DNA from 4 places in the Planococcus sp. FY231025 genome. Region 1 is predicted to be linked to each of the others. Evidence: riboswitches for the same ligand, from Rfam matches in the RefSeq annotation. Region 1 holds a riboswitch; each other region holds the start of a gene.

Region 1 (4,210 bases):
AGGTCCATATCAGCGGCAAGTGCAAAGTTGCCCGGAACCGCTGACAAATCGGAGCTTTCCACTGCCCGCGGCAAGCCGCCCGCTTCGATTGGCTGGAACTCCAGGTTTTTCGTATTCGTCTGGATGTCCTTCTCGGATACGGTCAATTCTTCTGCTGCCGGATCCAATGTGATCAAGCCGTTGTCCTGCAAGACCAGGAACGTACGGGCTGCATTCACCGGATCGTTCGGGATCGCAATGGTCGCCCCGTCCTTGATTTCTTCAAGCGAACCGAATACATTCGAGTAGATGCCCATCGGAGCAGTAGGCACCGTAATCAGCCCCGCCAAGTCCATGCCGTTTTCCTTTGAGAAGTTTTCAAGGTAAACGGAATGCTGGAACAAGTTGGCATCGAGGTCGCCGTTATCCAACGCATTGTTCGGCTGGATGTAATCGCTGAATTCTACGATTTCCACTTCATAGCCTTTTTCTTCAAGCGCCGGTTTGAACGCCTCGTTCAGCATGTCGCTGTATGGGCCGGCGGTGCCGCCCAGTTTGATGGATTTGGAGTCGGCGCTGGATTCTTCCCCGCTGCAAGCAGCAAGCAGTGTGAGCAGTACGAATAGTGCAGCTAGTAAGGCAATCTTTTTCATATGAGTTTCTCTCCCTTTTCTATCGTTTGTCTATTGCTTTTGACGTCCAATCTCCAAGCTGCTGAAGGATTTGGACGAGAACAATCAAAATGACGACCGTGACGATCATGATCGTGTTGTCGTAGCGGTAATAGCCGAAGCGGATCGCCAAATCACCGATGCCGCCTCCACCGACGACGCCTGCCATGGCAGAATAAGCGACCAGCGAGATGATCGTAATAGTGACGCCCTGGACAAGGCCTGTCTTCGCTTCCGGCAGCAGCACATCCTTGATGATCATCCACGGAGTGGCGCCGACCGCGACAGCCGCTTCGATGACGCCTTTATCGATTTCCCGCAAGGAGGTCTCGACGATGCGGGCAAAAAACGGAATTGCGGCAACCGACAGCGAGACGCTGGCTGCAGCAGGGCCGATTGTGGAGTCCACCAGCAGTTTCGTCAGCGGAATCAGCGCGACCAGCAGAATAATGAATGGGATGGAGCGCACCATATTGACAACAAAGCCCAAGACCGATTTAACGAACCGGTTCTCCAGAAACAGGCCTCGGTCGGTAACGAAAAGAATGATGCCGAGCGGCAAACCGATGACGATGGCGATTGCCAAGGAGACGCCGATCATATACAAAGTTTCGCCGAATGCTTTTGAAATGTCCGGCCATAATTCCATCATATGCTGAAAATCAAAGCCCATTTTCAATCACCTCCACAGTAGCGCCCCGGCCTTCCATATAAGTGATGGCCCGGCTGATATTTTCCGGTCTGCCCTGGATTTCCATCAGGAACAGGCCAAGCGGTTTTTCCTGGATATATTCGATGGATCCATGAAGAAAATTCCCTTTGACATCGAAATGCTGAACCGTGTCGGTAATGACGCCTTCCCCGGCGACTGCGCCTTTGAACTGCACTTTGATGACGCTCCCGGTGCAGGCCGCCAGTATCGGAGCCGGCACATCAAAAGACACGACCGATGAAATGAATTCCTTCGTCAATGCCGTTTTTGGCGAGGAGAACAGGTCGTAAACTTCGCCTTCTTCGATCACCCTGCCGCCTTGCATCACAGCCATCCGGTCACAGATTTCTTTGACAACATTCATCTCGTGCGTGATCAGGACGATCGTAATGTTCAATTCCCGGTTGATCTTCTTCAACAGCCGCAGGATGGACAGTGTCGTATTCGGATCAAGCGCAGATGTCGCTTCATCACACAGCAGGACAGAAGGATTATTGGCAAGCGCCCTGGCAATGCCGACGCGCTGCTTTTGCCCGCCGCTCAACTGCGAGGGGTATACATCCTTCTTATCGGACAGGCCCACCATCTCAAGCAGCTCATCGACTCGTTTGGCCGCTTGTGCCTTCGGAAGTTTCGCCGCCTTCAAGGCAAAAGCGATGTTTTCACTGACCGTCTTCTGGCTGATCAAATAAAAATGCTGGAAGATCATGCCGATTTTCAGCCGCGCCTGCCGCAGCCCTTCGCCTTTCAATTGAGTGAGATCCACCCCGGCGATTTTGATTTCGCCGCTGGTCGGGCGTTCCAGCAGGTTCATGCAGCGGAGCAAGGAGCTCTTCCCCGCTCCCGAGTAGCCGACAATGCCGAATACTTCGCCTTCACCCACTGTCAAGGAGACATTGTCCACGCCGGTGACGGTGCCTTTTTTCGTCTGGTACTCTTTTGAAAGATTCGTGATGCTGATCATGGCGGTGCCCCCTCTTTTTTATGCCAATAAAAAATGCCTCTTCCATTAAGAAAGAGGCACCGAATTGGATTAGGCTTATCTCTCAGAATAGATTCATTCTGCAGGAATTAGCACCTTCCCAGATCGCTCTGGAGGTTGCTGGACGTCATAGGGCCTGTCCCTCGGTCTCTCTTGATAATGTTCCATATGTAATTGTTTTTAGCATGTACCCAATAGTAAAGAACATTCAGCCGGTTGTCAAAGCTTTTTTAAGATTTTTATTTTTTAGTTAACCGAAATTCAATTCCTCGTCCACTCTGCCGATGACCATATACGCCGAAGACCCGTTGAAATAATAGGCCGGCTGATTCCCGCTATCGGCCCGGCAAATCGCTGATGGGATTTCAATTTCCCGCAGCGCCTGCATCAGTCCTTCTACGGCATTGGTGAATGTCGGACCCGTCACGCCTGTCATAACATGCGTATCCAAAAAATACGATTTGGCATCAAGCGGCTTCATTGGTTTTTCCGCACAACTATTCAGCAATAAATGCTTGAGCAGGAACGCATGGGCAGCTGGCAATTTTTCGCGGATGCCATTATAGATCAATTCTGGGCCTTCCGTGTTGAAAAAAAGGGTGATGGTATCTTTCGGATCCTTTTCAATCGCCTTCAAAACTTGTGCATGGGCGCAATGAATATGTTCATCCGCCGAAAGGATGCGGTAGGCGGAATTCCGGAGTTCATCCGTGCTGCGGCAGAGCTCTGCGAACATTTCCGTAAAGTCCCCGCTTTCGAGGGCCGCTGAAGAAACGGAACTCGCCGCAAATGCCCGGCTGCCGATATGCAACGAGCTGCTCGACATATACAGCAATGCACGCTTTACCTGATCGGCATTCAGTTGATAAGCATTCTCCGGATAACGGGATTGGTTGTCCAGTGCCTGTTGCAGCTGGCAAAGAGCTTCGACGTGCATATGCTGCTGGTGAAATAGCCCAGCCAGGCGGTATGCAGCGAGCGGATTCACCGGGTCGTAATGCAGCACTTTTTTCAAAGCTTGTTCTGCCGCATAGCGCTGATTGGCATCGCTGGATGCCGCCTGGCCGCAATAGCACAGCAGGAAATTGATCAATTTCTGTTGGATGTATGTATAGTAATGTTCATAATCTGCATCTTCCGCCGCCAACAGCTTAAGATGGGTGTGCATTGCATCATAAAGTTCAATCTTGGAATAATCCAAATTCCCTTGGTTATTTTCAGCTTGAAAGTGAATCTCCTGCTCCAATTCTTCCAGTTCATCCAAACTTATGTCATGATATCGCATGTTCTTCCCCCTAAATAAAAAAAGACCGTTGTATAACTCTGTAAAATGTTATGGTGGGATAATATGATTGCGGTACAAATACTATTATTAAGATATATTTTACATTTCTAACAAAGTTATATCATTTTCATGATACCAATCCTTAATTCGATACACAATATGCGTTTTATTAATTTTTTGTAAAAGGGATGTTTTTTTGAATTTCAGTTCCTTGTAGACTTTCATTAAATTGTCTAAGGACCGTTCTTTTGGCAAAACAAGGCATCCGAGCTTATTCAAATAAAATCTATAAAACCGGCAGAGGTTTGGACACAATGCCATAAACTGCCGGTTTCTATGCTTTGGGACATTTAAATATGCAATTTGATTTAAAGAATATATATAACCGTTAGTCTGCAACAATGAAAAAATCATTTCATCCGACTTCCGCTTCTCCTTGCCGTACATTTTGTGAAATTAAAATTGAAAAACAAAATGTTCTGATGAACTGGTTTGTAGAATCCAATGCTTTGCTTATGCCAGATACATTTCTTCAACGGAAAACGAGGGCGTCAGTTTTAAACAGAATGATTCATGAAATG
Region 2 (4,210 bases), on a different contig from region 1:
GTATGGAGGTCGCCATGCAGCAATGCTTCCGCTTCCGTCAAAAAGCTGTACTTCAATTTGGCGGCCTCCAGCTGAAGCGGCGCGTTGTTCCAGATCGCCTCCACTGCCGGGCGCAGCTGAGGCTCAAAATCGTTCGTCTCGTGGTCGAAGAACGGATCGGTGAAAATCAGGTCTTCCGTGATTTTGCAGAGCTCCGGATTTGAAAATTCTGCGGCAAGCCGCTTTTTCTCAAACGGATGGAGCGCAAAATCCGATGTGTGGAATAGCGTGCGCGCCAGGTATTCTCCGATATCCGAAGAAAGCTTCGGATAGCTTTCCCCTGCAATGAGGCCTTCGCGTGCAATCTTCAGATGCGACAGGTCCTCCATGACCGTCACCGCCAAATCCGTATCGGTGGCATACACTTCCGGCACAAGGCCCGGTGCAAATTCGCCGTGCTTCAGGAGCGCTGCGGCTTCGGTTTCTGCACGCTTCAATGTCAGCGGCCAGCTTTCGCCGACGACTTTCGCATACGGCAGCGCCTGCTTGATGATGACGCCTTTGCCGCTGGCCGAATCGGTGATCCGGAAAACGTAATTCAAATTGCCGTCGCCGATTTCACGGCACGAAAGTTCTGCCCCTTCCGGGAACGGATAAACGCTTTTCGCCAGGGCGATTGCGGTTTCTTCGGTTAATGCTGCATATTGGTTTGTTGCTATTGTCATAGGTCATCTACCTTTCAGCTGTTGTGGTTGGGTTTGAGAAGCTGTTTTTGGGCAATAAAAAAGCCCCTTTCCAAAGAAAGAGGCGTAGAATAAGAGATTCCGCACCTCTTATCTTTCAGAAACCGCGGTTTCTGATGGAATTAGCACCGTGCCTTGCGGGATGTTCATCCCGGCGCAAAAGCGCCCCTTCTCACGAAGGAATTACGGTCGGTTGCTGGGCGTCATAGGGCCAATATCCCTCTGCCTGCTCTTGATAAGAGTGTTTGTTGTTAATACTGTATGCTGTTTGAAATGAATCCTATCATGGTTCAGAATTGAGTGTCAATAATTTTTTTTGCAAAAAAAATTTTCGCGGGTAACGATTGACAGATGGTTTTCGGCATGGAATAATCAAAATTAATTTACTCTTTCAAAAACCAATTGAATACTTTCTTATTCAGAGCAGGTGGAGGGACAAGCCCTATGATACCCGGCAACCGGTCCAGTGGACACGGTGCTAATTCTTGCAGCGCGATTTCGCGGCTGAGAAATAAGAAGTCGTTAACGCCCTTAACCTCTTCTTGTTTGAAGAGGTTTTTTTATGCCGATTTCACCTTTTTATATTTTGTTGAATTAATTATTATATCTGCCGATATTCCGCAAAACAGCTTCGTAAGACCGCTTGCTCCTTCGCGCTATGCGCTTCGTCGCAAAGACAGGGCACATTGCGCCCTGCCTTTGCCGCGGGCTCGCGCCGAGCTAACTCGAGCTTTACGCCCGAGTGGATCTCGACACTTCGCTGGTCCCGCAGGCGTCTCCGCTGTTTTGCTTCATATCTAAAAAGTGTTAAAAAAGCAGTGCAAATTAAAAACCTAAACTTGATTTTAAATGGAGTGTGCATATAGTGAGCATTTTGACAGCAACGTACCAGCTTTATGGCAAACCCGGTTCATTTGAAAAAAAGGCGGAAGGCATCGCCCTCGGCCTGACGATCGGATCGTGGACGGACCTGCCTTTGCTGGAGCAGGAACAATTAAAGCACCATAAAGGGCAAGTCGTATCAGTGCAGGAATTCGGGGATGCCCCGCATCCGCTAAAACCCGACGCCATAAAAGCCGAAGTGAAGATTGCTTATCCGAGCGCCAACTTCTCAGCGGACCTGCCGGCGATCCTGACGACAGTATTCGGCAAATTGTCGCTCGACGGCGAAGTGAAGCTTCTGGACCTCGAATTCAGCGAAGAGCTGCTCGCCCATTTCCCGGGCCCGCGCTTCGGCATCGAAGGCATCCGCAGCAAGCTGGGCGTCACGGACCGGCCGCTCGTCATGAGCATATTCAAAGGTGTCATCGGCCGCGACCTGGATTTCATGGCCGCACAGCTCCGCGAACAGGCGCTTGGTGGCGTAGATTTGGTGAAAGACGACGAGATCCTCTTCGACAATCCGCTGACGCCGTTCGACCAGCGGATCACCACCGGCAAGAGCGTACTCGAAGCCGTCTTTGAAGAAACCGGCCACCGCACGCTTTACGCGGTAAACTTATCGGGCCGCACTTCCGGCTTGCGTGACAAAGCGAAAAAAGCGCGCGAACTCGGCGCGGACGCCCTTTTGTTCAATGTCCATGCGTACGGGCTTGATGTGCTCCAGGAACTGGCGGAGGATACGGAAATCGGCTTGCCGCTCATGGCGCATCCGGCATTCAGCGGCGCTTTTACCTCTTCCCCGTTCTACGGGCTGTCGACGGCGCTTGCACTCGGGAAGCTGACGCGCATCGCCGGCGCCGACTTCTCGCTGTTCCCTTCCCCTTACGGAAGTGTTGCACTTGAAAAAGCGCAGGCGCTTGCACTCGGCAATGCCTTGGTGGAGGAAAGCCCGCTGAAACGCAGCTTCCCGGTTCCATCAGCCGGCATCCATCCCGGCCTCGTGCCGCTATTGATCAATGATTTCGGCATCGACAGCATCATCAATGCCGGAGGCGGCGTGCATGGCCATCCGTACGGCGCAGCTGGCGGCGGCAAGGCATTCCGCCAAGCGGTCGACGCCGTACTCGGCGGAAAAACGCTGGCTGAAGCTTCTGAACAGCATCAAGAATTAAAAACAGCACTGGACATATGGGGGTAACGGCAATGGACAAACCGGTCATCTTTTGCGATTTTGATGGCACGATCACCAACAACGACAACATCATCGCCATCATGAAACATTTCAATCCGCCGGGATGGAGCCCGATCAAGGACGACATCCTGGCGCAGAATATATCAATCCGCGAAGGCGTGGCGAAAATGTTTTCGCTTCTGCCTTCGGACAAGAAAGACGAAGTCGTCGACTATGTGCTCGAACAGGCGGAAATCCGCGAAGGCTTCGCTGAATTTGTGGGCTATGCCAAGGAACAGGACATTCCGCTCTACATCGTCAGCGGCGGCATCGACTTTTTCGTCCATCCGCTGCTCGAACCGTTCGGCCCGTTTGCCGGCGTTTATTGCAACGAAGCGGATTTTTCCGGCGACACGATACGGATTTCTTTCCCGCATGGATGCGACAGTGAATGCACGAGCCAGGGCTGCGGATGCTGCAAGCCATCGATCATCCGGAACCTGTTGGAAAGCGGCGCAGACAGCATCGTCATCGGTGATTCCATCACCGACCTCGAAGCGGCGAAAAGGGCGGATCTCGTCATTGCACGCGACTTCCTTATCGAGAAATGCGAAGAGCTGGGGCTTCCGTATGAACCGTTCGAGAACTTCCACGACGTCATGTCGATCATCGATGCACGGCTGGGGGTGAAATCATGACTGCCCTTCAGGCAAGATGGCAGGAACTTGCAGACATCAAAGACGAACTTGCGTTGCGCGACTGGTTCATGGGGACGAGCGGCAACCTGGCAATCAAGGTCCAGGACGCACCGCTCGAATTCCTGGTGACCGCAAGCGGCAAAGACAAACGCAAACGCACTTCGGAAGATTTCCTGCTGGTGGATGCCTCCGGCAAAGCGGTGGACGACACACCTTTGAAGCCGTCGGCTGAAACGCTGCTGCACTGCGAGGTCTATTCCAAGACGAACGCCGGCTGCAGCCTGCACATCCATACCGTCGCCAATAACGTCATTTCAGAAATCTACGGCGACCAGGGCAAAATCGATTTCCAAGGCCTCGAGCTCATCAAGGCATTCGGCCTGTGGGATGAAGATGCGGTCCTGACAATCCCGATTATCCCGAACCATGCGCACATCCCTGACCTTGCGGAAGAGTTCCAAAAGCATATCCAAGCCGACAGCGGCGCGGTGCTGATTCGCAACCACGGCATCACCGTCTGGGGCAAGGACGGCTTTGAAGCGAAGAAACTGCTTGAAGCCAGCGAGTTTTTATTCCAGTACCAAATGGCGTTATACCAAATCCATTCACAATAAGAGAGGAAGATCCATTATGGCAATCATCAAAATCCAAGGCACGAACGAAACAATCGAAGCGCAAAACGAAGTAGCAGCATTTCTTGAGCAGCAGGAAGTCGTCTATGAGCACTGGGACATCAA
Region 3 (4,210 bases), on a different contig from region 1:
ACTGGAAAAGGCAAAGATAAAGGAAAAGGCAAGGGCAAAGATAAAAGCTGATTCTGCGGCATCGAGTGCCACGGTGAAAGTGGACGGCTAGATGAAGAATTAAAGAGAATCGAGCTTGTATATTGGGCTTGGTTCTCTTTTTGCTGGGCTGCTGATTTCTTTGGAACCAGCGAACGGACTTTACAATACAATGAATTTCTGTGATTTTCATTAATAAACCGTATGGCTCTTCTACATTAAAAGCCGCCTCTTCCCTCCGGTTTTATTCCATAACCTGGTTTTTGCCGCTGCATGTTATAATTCTTTCAGAATCCAATGCAGATAATTTCAGAATCGGGAGTTGATCGTGTGGAACAGCAAGACCTGGCCGGAAAAACGGCCATTATCACAGGCGCCAATAGCGGCATCGGGCTGGAAGCGGCAAAAGTGCTGGCAGGACGGGGCGTGCGGATCATCATGGCGGTGCGCAGCCAGAAAAAAGGCGAAGCGGCGAGAAGCGGAATCCTCCGGCTTCATCCTAGTTCGCTCGTTGAAGTGATGCATCTGGACGTCGCAGACCTTGAAAGTGTCCGATTTTTCTCGGAACACTTCCGGAGCCGGTTCGATTCGCTCGATTTGCTGATCAACAATGCCGGCGTCATGATGCCGCCTTATACGAAAACGAAAGACGGATTCGAGCTGCAGTTCGGCGGCAATCACCTCGGCCACTTCGCGCTGGCGGGCCTTCTTCTTCCATTGCTCGAGGGGACCCCGGGATCGCGCATCGTTACCATCGGCAGCCTCGCCCATAACCGCGGCGCTATCGATTTCGGCAACCTGGACGGCTCACAAGGCTATAAGGCGAAGAAGTTCTACAACCAAAGCAAGCTCGCCAATATGCTGTTTGCGATGGAGCTCGACAAGCGGCTGAAAGCGCATGGCTACCAGATGATCAGCGTCGCCTGCCACCCCGGCGTTTCTGCGACGAACATCTTCAAGCTCGGCAAGCGGGACGCGCCTGAGCTGCTGAGAAATTATGCCAACCGCTTCCTCCAGCCTCCTGAAATGGGTGCACTTGCTACCGTCTATGCGGCCACCATGCCGCATTTGACCGGCGGTGAATACATCGGGCCAGACGGCAAAGGCAATCGCAAAGGCTTCCCTGCGCTCGAGCTGCCCCACCCTTCAGCGCTTGACCGGGCGGCGGCGGAAAAGCTGTGGGCCGTATCGGAAAAACTGACCGGCGTCGTGTTCCCTTTCGACAAATAAAAGAAGCAGGAGAAGAAAGCATGGCTTTTCTTCTCCTGCTTTTTTTATAGTTTCATTAAAATACTGGATGACGTTTCAAGAAAGTCGGCTCTTCATTAAATTTTGTCGAATTTTGTTGAACGAGCGTAAATGGCCGATGAACGAGCGTAAATTTTTTTGAGCGAGCGTAACATCTTCGCGAAAGAGCATAAGCGGTCCACGAACGAGCATAAATTTCTCTAAGCGAGCATAAAAGACGGATGCCAAAAGAATTGGCGCTTTTCGCAGCGCGAAAAGCATGAAACCAAGGGGCTTAGGTTCCGATTTTAGTGTCGAATTTTGTTGAACGCAAATAACCGGCCCACGAACGCAATTAAAATTGTCTGAAAGCAAATATTTTGAAGGCCTCTTCTCTGCAGTCGATTTCTTCCAAGTAAATCGATTAAACTTTAGAGTCGGCCAGTCTTCTGCCGCCTCCATCTTCTTCCGGGGATGCCTAGACCTGACTTCTCACCACACTTTCCGATTCATTTCCAAGCACCTTTAACCCTTTCAGCGCTTGCCTTTCAATCGGTGAACTATTCCAATTATTTGTAAGGGCTTTCATTTCGAAATTAAAATATTTCCAAAAAATTCGCTTGAAAATTCTGTTGACGCCCTATCTTAACGGTGGTAATCTTACCGTTATAGCTGAATAGTGATTCGTTCTTATCATGAGAGGTGGAGGGATTGGCCCTGCGAAACCTCGGCAGCGGACTCGGAAACGAGTACTGTGCCAAATCCAACAAGCAGAAGCTTGAGAGATAAGAAGAGCAGGACATTTTTGTATTTCAAATGCCAACCTCTTCTTATGGAAGAGGTTTTTTGTTTGTCCGAAACTCATGAGAAGCTGCAATTCTGTAAAGCTAAAACCAAGTAAACTGATATGAAAGGATGGTAAAAAAATGAAAATTAAACACAGCACTTTATTGGTCTTATTAATTGCAGCAATCGGTCTTTTGCTGGCGGCTTGCGGCAGCAAAGAGTCCAGCAGTTCGGCGGTCGCTTCTGAAGACAAAGCCCCAAATTCGTGGGAGCGGATCGAAGAAGCTGGCAAAATCGTTGTCGGCACCGAAGGACTTTATTACCCGATTACATACCATGACGAAACAACAAAAGAACTGACAGGCTATGACGTGGAAGTCGCCCGCGCATTGGGTGAGAAACTGGGCGTCGAAGTCGAGTTCAAGGAAATGGAATTCGATGGCCTCTTGCCGGCCCTGCGGAATGGGCAGATCGACATTGCGGCCAATGATTTTGCCGTTACCGATGAACGCAAAGAAAAATTTGATTTCACGGTGCCAATCAAACATTCTTACGGCTCTGCGATTGTCCGGGAAAGCGATAACTCAGGCATTGAATCCGTGGAAGATTTGAAAGGCAAGAAAGTCGGCGGTTCGGCGACCAGCAATTACGCGAAGTACGCACGCGAACAAGGCGCGGAAGTAATCGTCTATACCGGTTCTGACACAGTCCTTCCGGAAATCGTCAACGGCCGCGTGGACGCGACGCTGAACGATTACCTCGTACTGAAGCGCTCGCTCGAGCAGTACGACAAGCCCGGCCTGAAACTAGCGGAAGGCGTGAAGTTCTCATTCAGCAGCAGCGCGATCGTCCTGCCGAAAGACAGCCCGGAACTGAAGGGAAAAATTGATGCTGCACTGGAAGAACTGCTCGCTGACGGAACGCTTAAAGACTTGTCCATCAAATTCCTCGGCGACGATGTCACCCAGCCCCTGGAAAAGGAATAAACCCTTCGGGGAGCCTCCGGGTTCCCTGTTCATACATAATTACGTAAAGGAGTCTTCAGATGGCCGACTTTAAATGGGAATATCTTTTTAATATCGAAATTGCGCTGGACTCCCTCCCCTATATTTTAATGGGAGCGCGGGACACCGTATGGATCGCGTTGATCAGCATGTTTTTCGCATTGGTCTTCGGCTTGTTTGTCGCCCTTGCCCGCATGAATAAATTCAAATTGCTTTCATTCGCCGCCCGCTTGTTCATCTCGTTCATGCGCGGCACACCCTTGCTGGTGATTTTGTTCATCCTCTATTTCGGCTTGCCGATGGTCGGCATCGAGATGAAGCCGCTGACCGCCGCCATCATTGGCATCAGCGTCCATTTTTCCGCCTATACGGCGGAAATCATCCGCTCCGCCATCTCGTCGGTCGCCAAAGGCCAATGGGAAGCGGCCGAAACCTTGCGCTTGAGCTATTGGCAGACGCTGCGCCGCATCATCCTTCCGCAGGCTACGCGCATTGCGCTGCCGCCGCTGTCGAGCGTCTTCATGGACATCATCAAAGGGACGTCGCTGGCGATGGTCATCACGGTGTCGGAACTGTTCTACCGCGCCAAAGTCATCGTCGGGCAGACCTATGAAAGTTTGACGCTGTATATTCTGGTGGCCCTGATCTATTGGGGGCTGTGCACAGTCGTCACCCTGCTGCAGGACTATCTGGAGAAAAAAGCCAACCGCTATGTCACAACCTGATTGGAGGGAAAACGCATGATCAAAGTGGAAAACTTGAGCAAGAAGTTCAAAGACAACGAAGTGCTGAAATCGATTTCGCTCCAGATCCAAAGAGGCGAAGTCGTCAGCATCATCGGTCCTTCCGGTTCCGGGAAAACGACGCTGTTGCGGTGCTTGAATCTACTCGAAACCCCTTCTGCGGGTTCGTTGCAAATCAACCAGGTGCATGTGGCGTTCACCGGGAAAGCCCCAAGCAAAAAACAGAAAACCGACATACGGCAGTATTCCGGCATGGTCTTCCAGCATTTCCACCTGTTCCCGCATAAAACGGTCATCGAGAACATCATCGAAGCGCCGCTCATCGCACAGAAACGGGACAAGCAGGAAGTCATTGCCGAAGCCGAAGCGCTGCTGGCAAAAGTCGGGCTGCTCGCCCATAAGGACCAGTATCCCGAGCAATTGTCAGGCGGA
Region 4 (4,210 bases), on a different contig from region 1:
AGTTGTCAGGGCGATTAAACTGTCCAGGGATACTTATTGTTCGGTCACGCATTCCTTGAATTCCACATTGACCTACCATTATGTGTTGAATGATGCGCCGGTCGAAACAGTGGAACCGTGAAAAGCGCCTGAATCTGACACCAACCTAGTTATATGAAATTATTGCATGAAGAATCAGCCGAACCCAGAGATGGAAGGGATTCTTCATGCATTTTTAAGTCTTTGCAAGAAGGCTCTTAAATGTGCCGCACACGGAGAGTATTTGGCAGGTTTCCTCACCGCTGAAGTTTCAAAAATACTTGGGAACAGAAATGGAATCTGTCCAAATCGGTTGTCTTTGAAGCTTGATTGGAGCGCTCTTTTATTACTCTCTACTCCTTAATTCTTCTTGCAGATAATCTACAAAATCCAGCCAAGCCGCTTCCTCTGTAATCAGGCCAGAATTTCTGCACTCATATATTTCACGGACATATTTTCTTAGATCAAAATCTTCGATATGGTTGATATTCTCTTTGATTGTTTCAATTACAAGTATAGATGCATCTGAACTTTTGCCCAGTGCATATCTAAAAGCGAAAAACATAATATCATTAATTACTGTTAGTTTCTGTTGCATTTTTCTTCCTCCTTAGGCTTATTTTCGTTTCTTAACTGTAGCTTCCGCAACACTGGCTGTTTTTTTCATAGCGTTGTCCCTTTTTAATTAGGTTCTGATTTCTGTTTACCCGAAAGCATATGGATTTAAATCAATTCCGTTTCAGGCGTTAATCAACTATTAATCAAAAGAAATAGATATTCTTTTCTAACAAGCTGCTTAAAAGATATGTCATGAAAAAGCGGTTTTTGCAGTACATAAATAACCAGTAAGGGCAGCGGCCATTGCTAGCGTCGTTCCCTTACTGGTTTTTGATATGCCTTTTTTCAATTTATCTGCCGAAAATCTCTTCCGATACCTCAACAATATAGCGCAATTTATCCCATTGCTGCTGTTCTGTGAGTTTATTGCCATGGTGTGTTGACGCAAAACCGCATTGTGGGCTGATGCAGAGCTGTTCGATTGGCACATATTGAGCAGCTTCTGCAACGCGCGCTTTGATGGATTCTTTGTCTTCAAGCTCACCGTTCTTTGAAGTGAAGACGCCGAGCACAACTTTTGGACCACCAGCTGGAATGTGTTTGAGCGGCTGGAAGCTGCCGGAACGTTCGTCGTCGTATTCCAGGAAGAAGCCATCGACTTTTTCTTTGGCGAAAAGCGTCGGGGCGATCAGCGCGTAACTGCCTTCAAATGCCCAATCGGACTGGTAATTTCCGCGGCACAAGTGGGTCGTTACCGCAAGATCTTCCGGCTTGTCTTCAAGAACGGCGTTTGTGACACGCAGTGCCAGGTCAATCAAGTATTTGCGGTCATACTGCCCGTCGTTGAACGGGATATCGGGTGATGAGAGGCCGGCAATATAGACATCGTCGATTTGGATATAGCGCGCTCCTGCATCGTAGAAGGTTTTGAAGGCATCGCGGTAAGCCTGGATGACGTCTTTTGCATAATCTTCAAGATCCGGATAAATGCTTTCGTCGCGGATGCCCTGATTGAAAAATTGGTTCGGGCTCGGAATCGTCAGCTTCGGAATGGCGCGGCCGCCGACAATTTCCTTGAATTCGATGAAATCCTGGACGAAGGGATGGTTTTTGTCAAAAGAGATTTTGCCGATATTGCGGACGTCATAGGCTTCCGTCTCGACGTTTTTGAATTGATAGCCTTTTTCCGGAGCGTATCCTTCAAAGCCGTTGATATGGGCCATGAAATCGGTATGCCAGAAAGTCCGGCGGAATTCACCGTCCGTGACGGCTTTCAGGCCGACTTCGATTTGCTTGTCGACAATGCGTTTGATTTCGGTTGTTTCCACTTCGCGCAGCTGCTCCGCCGTGATAATGCCTTCTTTGAAATCCTTTCTTGCCTGGTGGATGCTTTCCGGACGGAGCAAGCTTCCTACGTGATCTGCTTTAAAGGGTGCTTTTGCCACTGCTTTAGCTGTCTGGATGGTTGAGTTTGTCATGTGAAATTCCTGCTTTCTGTTTTTAGTTTTTGTCGAACAAGCTTTCATTTTCCAGGTTGCGGTACCGATCTTGCTTTTGAACGTGGCTCACTTAAGTGCCTGCTCTAAATCTTCCGTTTATAACTGGGTTACCCAACTGCATTAACTGGGTTTTCAGGCATTGCTTCAGCACGATCCTCATCCTTTCAAATAAAAAATGGAGCTTTCTTCAAAAAAGAAGAAAGCTCCATTGTATGGAAATGCATTCTTCTTATCTTCTAGGCTAGGGCGCCTACTGGAATTAGCACCGTTTCCTTTAGCAGGACGGTTGCTGAGACATCACAGGGCCAAGTCCCTCCGTCTCTCTTGATAAGAATCAAATTATTAAATTGTATGTGATGAGATGTTTTTAACCTTAGAACAGTTTCCAAACAAAAGCAAGGCAAAAGTGGGAATTGCGTGATAAATTTCAGCTGCGATAAAAAAGCCTTCCAGCATCAGGGGCGTTTTCTGATTGAAATAGGCCATAAACAATACATTCTAAAAGATTCCTGCCATACATTTAATTTAATCTTAAATTAGTCTTGGCAAGACTTGCCGTCGTATAGAAAAACACCGGCGGATCACCGTTTCTTTTATTCCGCTTCAACGGCGACTTCGATATGCCGGAAGCTCGCCACATCGAACAGCCCGCAATCGGTCAATTTCAGATGGGGGATGACCGGCAAAGATAAAAACGAAAGGGTCAAAAAGGCATTGAACTGAGTCGGCGCACCGATCTGCAGGAGGCTCTCATCGAGTGCCTTGAGCTGGTCGTAAACAGCAGCGAACGGCTCTTCGGACATCAATCCCGCAATGGCAAGAGGGAGGCTGGCCAGCACTTTGTCCCCTTGGACAACCACCAGTCCGCCTTGCAGTTCGTGAACGGCCTCGACGGCTGCTTTGATGTCTCGGTCGTTCGTCCCGACCGCAATAATGTTGTGCGAGTCATGCGCCACGGTTGTCGCAATGGCCCCGTTTTGGAGGCCGAGCCCTTTGACGATGCCGAGGCCGATGTTGCCGGTCGCCCGGTGGCGCTCAACGACGGCGATCTTCAATAAATCCTGGGAGGGATCCGATGTGAAGGAGCCGTCGGCGACAGGCACTTCTCCGATCAGGTGATCCGTGATGAGGTTGTTCGGATTGATGCCAATGATATGGGCGGTGGAGCTTTGCCCCATCGGTATACGGAAACTGTCTCCGGACAGCTCGGCAATGTGCACGGTATCCTGAACCGATTCCGTCGCACTCTTCTCTGAAACCGGTCCTACATAACGCCCGTTCTGCGCCACAAGCACGCCCGCTCGATAAACTTCCGCAATATCCAACTCCTCCAAGTTATCGAGAAGCAGGAAATCCGCATCATATCCCGGCGCGATGGCCCCTTTTTGGCGCAGCCCGAAGCACTGCGCCGCATTGAAGCTGGCCATGGAAATGGCGGTGATCGGCTGGATGCCCTGTTTGATAGCAGTCCGGACATTGTAATCGACGCTGCCTTCTTCAATCAGGTCGTCCAGGTGCTTGTCGTCCGTACAGAACAGGCAGCGCTGGGCATTTTGTTCTGTCACCCCTTCGAGCAGGGCATGGAGGTTTTTCGCAACCGATCCCTCGCGCAGCATGACGTAGAGCCCGCGCTCCAGTCGCGCAACCATCTCTTCTTTTGATACGCATTCATGATCGGTCATGATGCCGGCGGTGCCATAGACATTGATGTCATTTTCCGTAAGCCCGGCTGCATGCCCGTCAATCTGTTGGTTCAGCAAGAGCTTATCGAGCATCGCGTCATCTCCGCGCAGAACGGCCGGGAAATCCATCACTTCAGCAAGTCCAAGCACCCGGTCGCGGTAAAGGAAAGGCGCCAGGTCTTCAGCGGACAGCTCGGCTCCGGCATTCTCAAATGGCGTGGCCGGTACACAGGAAGGCAGCATCAGTTTGATGTCGAGCAGAGCCGGTTCTGAATCCGTCAGCATGAATTCCAGTCCATCCGTCCCGCTGACATTGGCGATTTCATGAGGATCAGTGATGACAGTCGTGACGCCGTGCGGCAGGACGACCTGTGAAAACTGCTGCGGCGTCACCATGGACGACTCGATGTGGACATGGGCATCGATCAACCCTGGCGCAATGAATTTGCCCGT

Evidence for each region. A riboswitch is a leader RNA that binds a small molecule or an ion and turns the genes downstream of it on or off. The one in region 1 is predicted to bind S-adenosylmethionine.
Region 2: it holds a riboswitch for S-adenosylmethionine, as region 1 does, so the genes downstream of both, mtnW (2,3-diketo-5-methylthiopentyl-1-phosphate enolase) here and ACTL32_RS13280 (methionine ABC transporter ATP-binding protein) in region 1, are expected to answer to the same signal.
Region 3: it holds a riboswitch for S-adenosylmethionine, as region 1 does, so the genes downstream of both, ACTL32_RS11165 (transporter substrate-binding domain-containing protein) here and ACTL32_RS13280 (methionine ABC transporter ATP-binding protein) in region 1, are expected to answer to the same signal.
Region 4: it holds a riboswitch for S-adenosylmethionine, as region 1 does, so the genes downstream of both, ACTL32_RS10500 (5-methyltetrahydropteroyltriglutamate--homocysteine S-methyltransferase) here and ACTL32_RS13280 (methionine ABC transporter ATP-binding protein) in region 1, are expected to answer to the same signal.

What each region holds. Positions count from the first base shown of each region.
Region 1 covers NZ_JBQJJG010000008.1:311,966-316,175, reverse strand. Annotated here, with positions in the region: gene ACTL32_RS13290 (MetQ/NlpA family ABC transporter substrate-binding protein) at 1-632, opposite strand, end outside; gene ACTL32_RS13285 (methionine ABC transporter permease) at 652-1,323, opposite strand; gene ACTL32_RS13280 (methionine ABC transporter ATP-binding protein) at 1,313-2,326, opposite strand; SAM riboswitch class I at 2,399-2,507, opposite strand; gene ACTL32_RS13275 (hypothetical protein) at 2,595-3,629, opposite strand; gene ACTL32_RS13270 (glycoside hydrolase family 32 protein) at 4,187-4,210, opposite strand, start outside.
Region 2 covers NZ_JBQJJG010000004.1:142,732-146,941, reverse strand. Annotated here, with positions in the region: gene mtnK (S-methyl-5-thioribose kinase) at 1-704, opposite strand, end outside; SAM riboswitch class I at 810-964, opposite strand; SAM riboswitch class I at 1,134-1,240, shown strand; gene mtnW (2,3-diketo-5-methylthiopentyl-1-phosphate enolase) at 1,588-2,802, shown strand; gene ACTL32_RS03995 (2-hydroxy-3-keto-5-methylthiopentenyl-1-phosphate phosphatase) at 2,808-3,473, shown strand; gene ACTL32_RS03990 (methylthioribulose 1-phosphate dehydratase) at 3,470-4,087, shown strand; gene ACTL32_RS03985 (1,2-dihydroxy-3-keto-5-methylthiopentene dioxygenase) at 4,104-4,210, shown strand, end outside.
Region 3 covers NZ_JBQJJG010000007.1:274,779-278,988, reverse strand. Annotated here, with positions in the region: gene ACTL32_RS11175 (hypothetical protein) at 1-51, shown strand, start outside; gene ACTL32_RS11170 (oxidoreductase) at 316-1,248, shown strand; SAM riboswitch class I at 1,933-2,037, shown strand; gene ACTL32_RS11165 (transporter substrate-binding domain-containing protein) at 2,172-3,017, shown strand; gene ACTL32_RS11160 (amino acid ABC transporter permease) at 3,077-3,760, shown strand; gene ACTL32_RS11155 (amino acid ABC transporter ATP-binding protein) at 3,776-4,210, shown strand, end outside.
Region 4 covers NZ_JBQJJG010000007.1:132,635-136,844, forward strand. Annotated here, with positions in the region: gene ACTL32_RS10490 (OsmC family protein) at 1-121, shown strand, start outside; gene ACTL32_RS10495 (hypothetical protein) at 365-616, opposite strand; gene ACTL32_RS10500 (5-methyltetrahydropteroyltriglutamate--homocysteine S-methyltransferase) at 927-2,054, opposite strand; SAM riboswitch class I at 2,302-2,409, opposite strand; gene ade (adenine deaminase) at 2,669-4,210, opposite strand, start outside.